One region of the Pantoea sp. App145 genome, then DNA from elsewhere that is predicted to be linked to it. Evidence: predicted binding sites of a transcription regulator. Region 1 holds the regulator's gene; each other region holds the start of a gene.
The links. Region 1 encodes Fur, which represses iron uptake genes when iron is present. Its sites were predicted from a motif close to ATAATAATGAGAACNACTATCAA; they were not measured.
Positions count from the first base shown of each region.

Region 2: exbB (tol-pal system-associated acyl-CoA thioesterase) is a predicted target of Fur. The motif match lies at 1,375-1,397, and genes of this name have one in related genera.
Region 3: RCF31_RS10330 (isochorismate synthase) is a predicted target of Fur. The motif match lies at 1,299-1,321, and genes of this name have one in related genera.

Region 1 is NZ_CP133290.1:1,604,551-1,607,831, reverse strand. It holds gene glnS (glutamine--tRNA ligase) at 1-334, shown strand, start outside; gene RCF31_RS07375 (hypothetical protein) at 571-966, shown strand; gene fur (ferric iron uptake transcriptional regulator) at 1,025-1,471, opposite strand; gene fldA (flavodoxin FldA) at 1,826-2,356, opposite strand; gene ybfE (LexA regulated protein) at 2,479-2,754, opposite strand; gene ybfF (esterase) at 2,923-3,281, opposite strand, start outside.
Region 2 is NZ_CP133290.1:3,473,060-3,476,340, reverse strand. It holds gene exbD (TonB system transport protein ExbD) at 138-560, opposite strand; gene exbB (tol-pal system-associated acyl-CoA thioesterase) at 566-1,288, opposite strand; gene RCF31_RS16110 (TRAP transporter substrate-binding protein) at 1,644-2,621, shown strand; gene RCF31_RS16105 (TRAP transporter small permease) at 2,670-3,176, shown strand; gene RCF31_RS16100 (TRAP transporter large permease) at 3,192-3,281, shown strand, end outside.
Region 3 is NZ_CP133290.1:2,246,624-2,249,904, forward strand. It holds gene entS (enterobactin transporter EntS) at 1-212, shown strand, start outside; gene fepB (Fe2+-enterobactin ABC transporter substrate-binding protein) at 207-1,172, opposite strand; gene RCF31_RS10330 (isochorismate synthase) at 1,349-2,527, shown strand; gene RCF31_RS10335 ((2,3-dihydroxybenzoyl)adenylate synthase) at 2,538-3,281, shown strand, end outside.

The sequences.
Region 1 (3,281 bases):
CAAAGATCCGGCTGATGGCCGCAAGGTGAAGGGTGTGATCCACTGGGTTTCAGCGATCCACGCGTTACCTGCGGAATTCCGTCTCTACGATCGTCTGTTCAGCGTGCCAAATCCGGGAGCGGCTGAGGACTTCCTCACCACCATTAACCCGAATTCGCTGGAAATCAAACAGGGCTTTGTCGAGCCTGGACTGCGTGACGCCGATGCGCTGGCGCCGTATCAGTTTGAACGTGAAGGTTATTTCTGCGCAGACAGCGTTTACTCGCAGCCCTCTAAGCTGGTGTTTAACCGCACCGTCGGTTTACGTGATACCTGGGCGAAAATCGGCGATTAATCCTTTTTGTCGTTATCACCATATCATCACGAAAGGGCGAGCAATCGCCCTTTTTTATTGGTTGTAATTTCGGGCTGGCAACCTTTTATGCTGTGGGGTGTGAAATGCGTTTGTTACCGGGATTTGCAACTAATCTGACTTTAGTAAAATTAATCCATTTGCGAGTGTGAAAAACTGTATTTCAGGTAGGCTATGCGCTCCCAGACGTTGCTCTGCGGGTTGTAAAAGGAAAAAAAATGACGAGTCTCGCTCAGGAAGCCAAACACAGCGTAGTGGTTTTACATCAGCTTATCGAACGTATTTTTAATCAGTCAGAGGACACTGACGACAGCATTGAGTTGTTTCTCTCGCATTTTCACCCGGATTTCAAAATGGTGACCCCGCAAGGTAAACAGCTGGATTTAAATGCGATGGAGGTGTTGTTCCGCCAGTTACGTGGTCAGCGGGAAGGGATGCGCATCGCGACCAGCGAACACGCCATCATTTCACAGCAAAGCCAGGAAGTGACTATTCAATATCGTGAGTTGCAGATGATGAACGGCAACAACCAGAGTCGTATTTCTCTGGCGGTGCTGGATTGCACCACCTCCATTCCACGCTGGCGTTACCTGCAGGAAACGCTGGTTCTGTAATCTCAGGAATAAAAAAACCGGTGCCTGGCACCGGTTTTTTCATACTGCATAGCACATTTTATTGCTTATCGTGGAGCGTCTCGTCTTCGCGGCAGTCTCCCAGCGCACAGTGGCCGTACAGGTACAGGCTGTGGTTGGTGAGTTTGATACCGTGACGTGTTGCGATTTCACGTTGACGCGTCTCAATAGACTCATCACTGAACTCGATCACTTTGCCACAATCCAGGCAGATCAAGTGGTCATGATGATGCTGTTGCGTCAGTTCAAAGACGGATTTGCCACCTTCAAAGTTATGACGAGTCACGATACCCGCGTCATCAAACTGGTTAAGAACGCGATATACCGTTGCCAGACCAATCTCTTCGCCCATGTCGATCAGGCGTTTGTACAAATCTTCCGCACTGACGTGATGGCACTCGGGTTCCTGAAGCACTTCCAGAATTTTCAGTCTGGGTAGAGTGACTTTCAGGCCAGCCTTCTTCAATGCGGAGTTGTTGTCAGTCATGCGGATATTGTCCTGTTACTTTGCTAGTCACTTGCGGCGCAGGGCCTTGGATGTCGATCACGCGCATTCTCATTTGCGTCTCATTATAGAACTCAAGCAGTGAAATGAAAACCAAGGGCATGTCCTGAAATCACCAATGGCTGTAGGGATAAATGTCGCTAACGCCGGCGGGGATCGTACAGGTCTTTGTTTCCATTTCACTCAGCCTCATTCTGATGCCAGAGGAATAAGCGGATGACCGTTACGGGTATTCTACAGATTTGCAGGTAAAAGTTAAAAAAACGTGGCTATTATTTTTATAGGAATTTCCGATTCTCAATGTGAGCCAGCGCCCACATTGAGTAGGAAAGGGGATCAGGCTTCGATAATGTCTTTCAGCTGCAGCTCATCGAAAATCTGTTTCACCCACTTATCAACACGTTCGTTGGTCAGTTCCGGCTGACGATCTTCATCGATAGCCAGACCAAGGAAGTGTTTGTCGTCGGCCAGACCTTTGGATGCTTCGAAGTGGTAACCCTCGGTCGGCCAGTGACCGACAATCACCGCACCATTTGGCTCGATAATGTCACGGATGGTGCCCATCGCATCACAGAAGTATTCTGCATAATCTTCCTGGTCGCCACAGCCGAACAGCGCAACCAGTTTGCCATTGAAGTCGATCTCTTCCAGCGTCGGGAAGAAATCATCCCAGTCACACTGTGCTTCGCCGTAGTACCAGGTCGGAATGCCCAGCAACAGAATATCGAATGCTTCGAGATCTTCTTTAGTGCTCTTGGCAATGTCATGCACTTCGGCCACGTCTTTACCCAGTTGTTTCTGGATCATTTTTGCAATGTTTTCAGTGTTGCCGGTATCGCTGCCGAAGAAAATGCCTACGATTGCCATGGGTTAAGTGACCTCTTAAATCCTGATATTGAATATGTAATGACAGCGAATGATAGCAGACCGGGCAAAGTGGCGGAACTTGTAAAGCCGTGACTTTTGTTCCTGCGTGCGGTCTGCACCTGTTACGACAGTTTGAGCTGCGCCAGCAGCATTTGTTCAATCAATTCGCTGCGGCTGATGTTTTGTTGCTCAGCCAGGGTGTTGAGTGCATCAACGGCCTCGCTGCTCATTTTCAGCTCAACACGACGCAATCCTCGCACTTTATCGCGTTTCAGCTGATTGCGTTTGTTAATCCGCAACTGTTCGTCACGCGTCAGCGGACTGGTTTTGGGGCGACCGGGACGCCGCTCATCAGCGAAGAGATCGAGCGTGGTACGGTCAGTCTGTTCTTTTGCCATGATTTGTAAAACTGAGTGGGCGCGAACGGCGGAAAGGCGCTGCGCGATTTATACATTATCGGCCCGGCCACGGTGAAAAAATCATCCGTGGCAAATTTTTAGCGCGACATCATACTCCAGCGCCCCTGACTACGCCAACCTTAAACGGTTCGCGGCAAGCTTTTGCTTTTACAGTACAAAAAATCGGCGCACTGCGCGCAAAACGGCTTCAGGTTTTTCGGCATGGACCCAGTGCCCGGCGCCGCTGATGACATGCGCATGTGCCTGGGGGAACTGGCGCAACAACGCATCACGGTGCTGATTATCCAGATAGGGTGAATCACCGCCGCGGATAAACAGCGCCGGATGTGGCCATGCAGGTATCTCTTCCCAGCCGGAGATAGTGGTGTAGTTATCCCACAACACCGGCACATTGAACCGCCATTCACCGTCCTGGAACGATTTCAGAATGAACTGAATCACGCCTTCTTCATCCAGCAGGGTGCGCATCACCTCAGCGGCTTCGCTGCGGCGCGTCACACCTGCTG
Region 2 (3,281 bases), 1.9 Mb from region 1:
GTAACAAAGTATTAACAAAACCGATCCACAGAATATTTGCCCATTTATGGCATCGATTCGTGATTTCCTGTTTTAATCAGCAAAGACTCATAACAAAAAGGGCGTCCATCCGGACGCCCTCATAACCCTGGGTGAGATTACTTCTTCACCGTTTCCATACCCATCAGGCCGATTTTCAGATATCCGGCCTCACGCAGCTGATCCATTACTGACATCAGGGTTTCATAACTCACCGACTTATCTGCCTGGAAGAAGATAGTGGTGTCTTTGTTACCTTCGGTCTGCGCGGTTAACGCATTGACCAGCGTCTCTTTCGTTACCTGATCATTGCCGATATAGACCTGATTATCTTCTTTAATCGACAGATAGACCGGTTTTTCCGGACGCGGCTGCGGCGCACTGGTGGAAGCAGGCAGGTTAACGCGCACATCCACTGTTGCCAGCGGTGCGGCCACCATGAAGATGATCAGCAGAACCAACATCACGTCGATAAACGGCGTCACGTTGATTTCATGCATTTCGCCATCGCTTTCCAGGTCGTCGTTTAAACGCATCGCCATAGCAATTACCCTACGCGCAGTTTCTGTGCGGCAGACGGACGAGCCACTTCGTTAGTCACTTTTCCCAGGTCCAAATCACGGCTCTGCAACAGCAGCACCTGTGCCGCGACGTCGCCCAGCGAGGCTTTGTAACCGGCAATCATACGGGCAAACACGTTGTAGATGACCACAGCCGGGATAGCCGCCACCAGACCAATCGCGGTCGCCAGCAACGCTTCGGCGATACCGGGTGCAACAACGGCGAGGTTAGTGGTTTGAGTTTGGGCGATACCGATGAAGCTGTTCATGATACCCCAGACGGTGCCGAACAGGCCGATAAACGGCGCAACCGAACCGATGGTGGCGAGGAAACCATTGCCACGACCTGCGTGACGGCTAAAGGCCCCGACACGGCGCTCAAGGCGGAAACTGGTACGTTCTTTAATGCCGTCGGTGTCTTCAGTACCGGCGGAGAGTTCCAGCTCGTTCTGCGCATCATTCAGCAGCACGGCGCTGTGGCTATGGCCTTTAAAGCTGGCAGCAGTGCGTGAAGCTTCATCCAGTGAACGCGCTTCGCTCAATGCGATGTGTTCACGCTTCAGACGACGTTTCGCTGAACTCAGCTCGGCAAACTTACCGAAGAAAAGTGCCCAGGTCACCACGGAGGCCAGTAACAGGCCAATCATTACCACCTTTACCACGATATCGGCATGATGATACATGCCCCAAACGGAGAGATCCGTCTGCATCAAATCACTGGCTACCACGCTGCGTCTCCAACTTCAATTGCACAGTTCACGATCGAGCGCGGATCATAACAAATTACCGGGTCGAATTGATAGTAGTTCTCATTACTATTTACAAACGAAAGGTGCGCTTTTTCTCCACAGTTTGTGATGAATGAGTATCCGTTTGGTCACCGGTTTTATAAATGTGATGCAGCATGTAAAATTATTAAAACAACGTTTCAAAATGTGATGCAATTCATTCAATCAACATCTGACCCGTTTTTCGCCAGCTGTTTTTCACTATTCTGAGCCAGCCCTGCCCATTCGTGGTGTCTTTGCACCGCGCGTTTTCGATACCTCAATGCTGGAGTAAAAAATGACGCTGAAAAAACGACTACTCGCCGTTTCATTGTCCTCCATGTTCGCCCTGCTGGCCTGTAGTGCCCATGCCAAAGTGCTTAAAGTGGCGGAAGTGCAACCCGCAGGTTATCCCACCGTGGTCGCGCTGGAGCATATGGGTGAGAAACTAAAACAAGCCACCGATGGCCGTCTGGAGATGAAAGTCTATGCCGGTGGCGTGCTGGGCGATGAAGATCAGACACTGCAACAGGTACAGCTGGGGGCGATCGATATGATCCGCGTCTCGCTGGCACCGGTCACCACCATCGCCCCCGAAACCAGCGTGCTCACCCTGCCGTTTATCTTCCGCGATGAAGATCATATGCACAAAGTGCTGGATGGCAGCGTGGGCGAGCAGATCGTCAATAAATTCGATCAGGATCCTAATACCCGCATGGTGTTCCTCGGCTGGACCGATGCCGGTACGCGCAACATGATCACCAAACAGCCGCTCGCCAAACCTGAAGATTTGCAGGGCATGAAGATTCGCGTGCAGAACAGCGCCATTTCCCTTGCCACGCTGAAAGCGATGGGGGCCAATCCGGTGGCGATGGGAGTGAGCGAGGTGTTCAGTGCGATGCAAACCGGTGTGGTTGACGGCACGGAGAACAATCCACCGACCTTTGTTGCCCACAACTATTTGCCAGTGGCGAAGTACTACACCCTGACCGGCCACTTTATTCAGCCGGAAATGATCCTGTTTTCCAAAACAGCCTGGGATCGTCTCTCCGCCGACGATCAGGCGCTGCTGAAGAAGTTGGGTAAAGAAGCCCAGGATGAAGAACGTCAGCTGTGGGCAACCTATACCCAGCAATCGATCGAGAAGATGAAAGCCGGCGGCGTGACCTTCCAGCAGATCGATCGTGACTACTTCGTCAAAGCAACCCAGCCGGTGCGCGATCAGTTTGGCGGCAAATATCAGGATCTGATGACGCAGATCGCCGAGGTGAAATAACCCTTTTGCGCCATGCAGCCGCGTGGCGTCTCACTCAGGATGCGAACAATGAACGCATATTCCCGTTGGATGGATGGGCTGTACCTGCTGTGCATGTGGGTTGCCGCGGCGGCGCTGATGATTATGGTCACAGTGATTCCGATTGGCATCTTTGCGCGCTACGTGCTGAACAGCGCGCTCTCGTGGCCGGAACCCGTGGCGATTATCTGCATGATCATTTTTACCTTTATTGGCGCACCGGTGGGACTACGCGCAGGTACCCATATTTGCGTGTCGATGGTGACCGATCGTCTGTCGCCTGCTGGCCAAAAGCGGGCGCTGCTGCTGTGCAATCTGCTGCTGATTACCCTGTGTCTGATTCTGTTGCGCGCCAGCTACAACCTGTGCGAAGCGATGTGGATTCAGCCGCTGGCCTCGCTGCCCAATGTCACCTACGGCGAGATGTATTTACCGATCCCCATCGGCACCGCTTTTACCCTGCTGTTTGCCCTGGAGCGCCTGCTGAACGGTGACCAGAGCCAGCGCCCAATCGTCACCCTTGGCGGCACACACTAACTTCGGAGCATCGCGATGGACGCATTCATTCTGATTGGCAGTCTGATCCTGTTGCTGTTGGTTGGCTTTCCCGTGGCCTTCGCCGTCGGGTTTAGCGCCTTTATC
Region 3 (3,281 bases), 640 kb from region 1:
GTATCAACAGTCTGTGGACGGCACAGAATGTCACGGGTGATGCGCTGGGGGCAGCAATGATTGGCGCGATGGGGTCATGGCTGCTGCCACCGCAGGCCGCAACGATGTTTGGCTTCGCGGCGGCGGTGCTGGGTGTGCTGATGTGGTTTTTGATGGGGCGCTTACGCCGTTATCAACCGCCTGCGGTCACGCTGGCGGAAGACGCATCATGATTTAACGAACAATTTTTCCAGGCGCGCCAGCAGATTGCTGGCGCTGTAGTAATCAAGGCGGAAGGTATCCGCCCCCAGCGCATACACCTGCTTATGCGTGACCGCCTCGTTTTGTGCCAGGAATGGATTGCTCAGTACCGATTGCGCGGTTTTATCATCGGCAGCAAATAGCAGGAAGCTGTGGCCGGTCAGGCCGCTGGCGACGGTTTCACCCGATAGCTGAATAATATCTTTGCGCTGCCCCATGCTGTGACTCTGCTGAATATTGGCCGGGGGCATCGCCAGCGTGAAACCGAGCTGCTGCAACAATTTGCCCTGGGCTGATTCTGCCGTCCACAGATTCACAGCACGCCCGTCGCCGTTCCACACCATGGCAGAAACTGGCTGCGGTGGCAGCGTGATGGCTTTTTTCAGTGCCGCTTCACGATCGTCGAAAGCCTTAATGCGCTGTGTCGCCTGCGCTTCGTGGCCAGTAGCATCGCCAAGCAACGTCACTAAATCCTGCCAGCTTTTATCGTCGTAATTGATCACCAGGGTCGGGGCAATGGCAGACAGCTGGCTCACCAGTTTGATGGCGGAGTCATTACCGGTGGCGCTGACGATAATCAGATCCGGCGCTTCCGCCGCAACGGCTTCTGCACTGGGTTCACCGATATACAGACGCTTCACGCCACGCTGTTTCGCCACCTCGCCCCACTGACGGAAAAAACCTTGATCGTCGGAGAGGCGGCTGTTGGGTGCGGTAGCCCCCGAGGCGATGACCGGGGCATCAATCGCCAGCAGCGAACCGGTCAGCGTGAGGCTGGTCGAGACAATGCGCTGCGGCGCTTTGCTGAGCGTGACGATGCCCTGCTCGGTTTGAATCTTGCGCGGCCAGCCCTGGTCAGCGCGCGCCATGCTGCTGAAAGCCTGCAAAATGAACAACAGGACAAACGTGCCCCATAATCCGCATTTATTCATAAGTTTTCATCCACCGTTTAGCTTAATTCGGCGTCCGGCATCAGCGCCGGAAAACGCCTAAAGATAAGGGAACTCCCGCGAATCGATTGACTCTTTCGCCCGTTCGACGTAGGTTACTGGGCCATAATAAAAATGATAATCATTCTTAATAATCTTATCATTTAAAGGTGGAAATTATGGTGGAATCGTCCACGTTTGAAAATGCCTGGCTGCAGGATTTTTCCGCACTTTGCCGCGGATTCCTGTTTACCTCTCCCTGGCAGAGTCTGGTGACGCAGGGTTGTTACACCACCCTGACTGAATCAGTGCAGGATGCTGCCGATTTACAGGGCCATTTTCAGCAGCAGCTGCGTCAGCACTTTGCTGCGGCCAAAAAGCAAGGTATTGAGAAACCGATTCTGGTGGGTGCCATCCCGTTTGATGCCAGCCAGCCTGCGGCCTTGTTTATTCCTGAATCTTATCAAACCTTTAACCGTGCCGATCTGCTGGCCGCGCTGCCCACCCAACCCGGTGCGCTGCCTGAGGTGCGTCGCCGTGCTGCCGTACCGGATCACGATGTTTTTCTCAACATGGTGGCCGAAGCTGTTGCCGCTACCCAACGGGGCGATCTCGACAAAGTGGTGCTGTCGCGCCTGATGGATATTGTCACGGAACAACCGGTGGATAGCGCTGCGCTGATGCAGCGGGTGATTGCGTTAAACCCCAACAGCTACCATTTCCATTTGCCCTTGCCGCAAGGCGGCGTACTGCTCGGTGCCAGCCCGGAACTGATGCTGCGTAAGCACGGCCGTGACTTCAGCTCCTGCCCGCTCGCCGGTTCTGCGCGCCGGGATAATGATAGCCAGCGTGATCGTGCCGCAGGCGACACCCTGATGAACTCCGGTAAAGATCGGCACGAACATCAGCTGGTGACCGATGCGATGCGCGGAACACTGCAACCACGTAGTCGCCGGTTGTCGGTGCCGACGGTGCCGACGCTGATTACCACCTCAACCTTATGGCATCTCGCCACCCAGATAGACGGCGAAGTGCAGGACGAGCGCGACAATGCGCTGTCGCTGGCCTGCCTGTTGCATCCAACCCCGGCGCTGAGTGGTTTCCCGCATCAGCGTGCTCAGCAACTGATTCAGGCGCTGGAGCCCTTTGATCGCCAGTTGTTCGGCGGCATTGTGGGCTGGTGCGATGAGGCAGGCAATGGCGAATGGGTAGTCACTATTCGCTGCGGCACAGTGCACGATACACACGTGCGTCTGTTCGCTGGCGCAGGCATCGTTGCCGACTCACAACCCGAATCAGAATGGCGTGAAACCGGCGTGAAGCTGGATACCATGCTGCGCGCCTTTGGACTGCAATAAAGGAAAGACCATGAGTATTCCCTACAACCGCTGGCCGGATGACCTGGCCGCGCGTTACCGCGAGAAAGGCTACTGGCTCGATGTGCCGATGACCGACATCCTGGCGCGTCAGCAGCACAATGAGGCGATCGCGGTTATCGATGGCGATCGTCACATCAGCTATCGCGAAATACATCGTCTGACTGACAACCTGGCCGCGGCGCTGCAACGTCGCGGCCTGAAAACCGGCGATACTGCGCTGGTACAGCTCGGCAACGTGGCGGATTTTTACCTGACGCTTTTTGCCCTGTTCAAAATCGGGGTGGCACCGGTCAATGCGCTGTTCAGCCATCAACGTACCGAACTGACCGCCTATGCCGCGCAGATTGAACCGGCGCTATTGATTGCCGATCGCAGCCATCCGTTGTTTGCCGATGACAGCTTTATCGATACGCTGTGCCGCTCGCATCCGTCACTACAACAGGTGATTTTGCGCAACGATCATCAGCCGGAAAACACCCTCGACGCATTGCTGGCTGAAGCTGCCGGTGACTTCATCCCCACGCCGAGCGCCGGCGATGAAGTGGCGTTCTTCCAGCTTTCGGGCGGCAGCACCGGCACGCCAAAACTGATCCCACGCACCCACAATGATTACTATTACAGCATTCGCGGCAGCGTTGAGATTTGCGCCGTGACTGAGCACACCCGTTATCTGGTGGCGCTGCCCGCTGCACATAACTTCCCGATGAGTTCGCCGGGCGCACTCGGCGTCTTT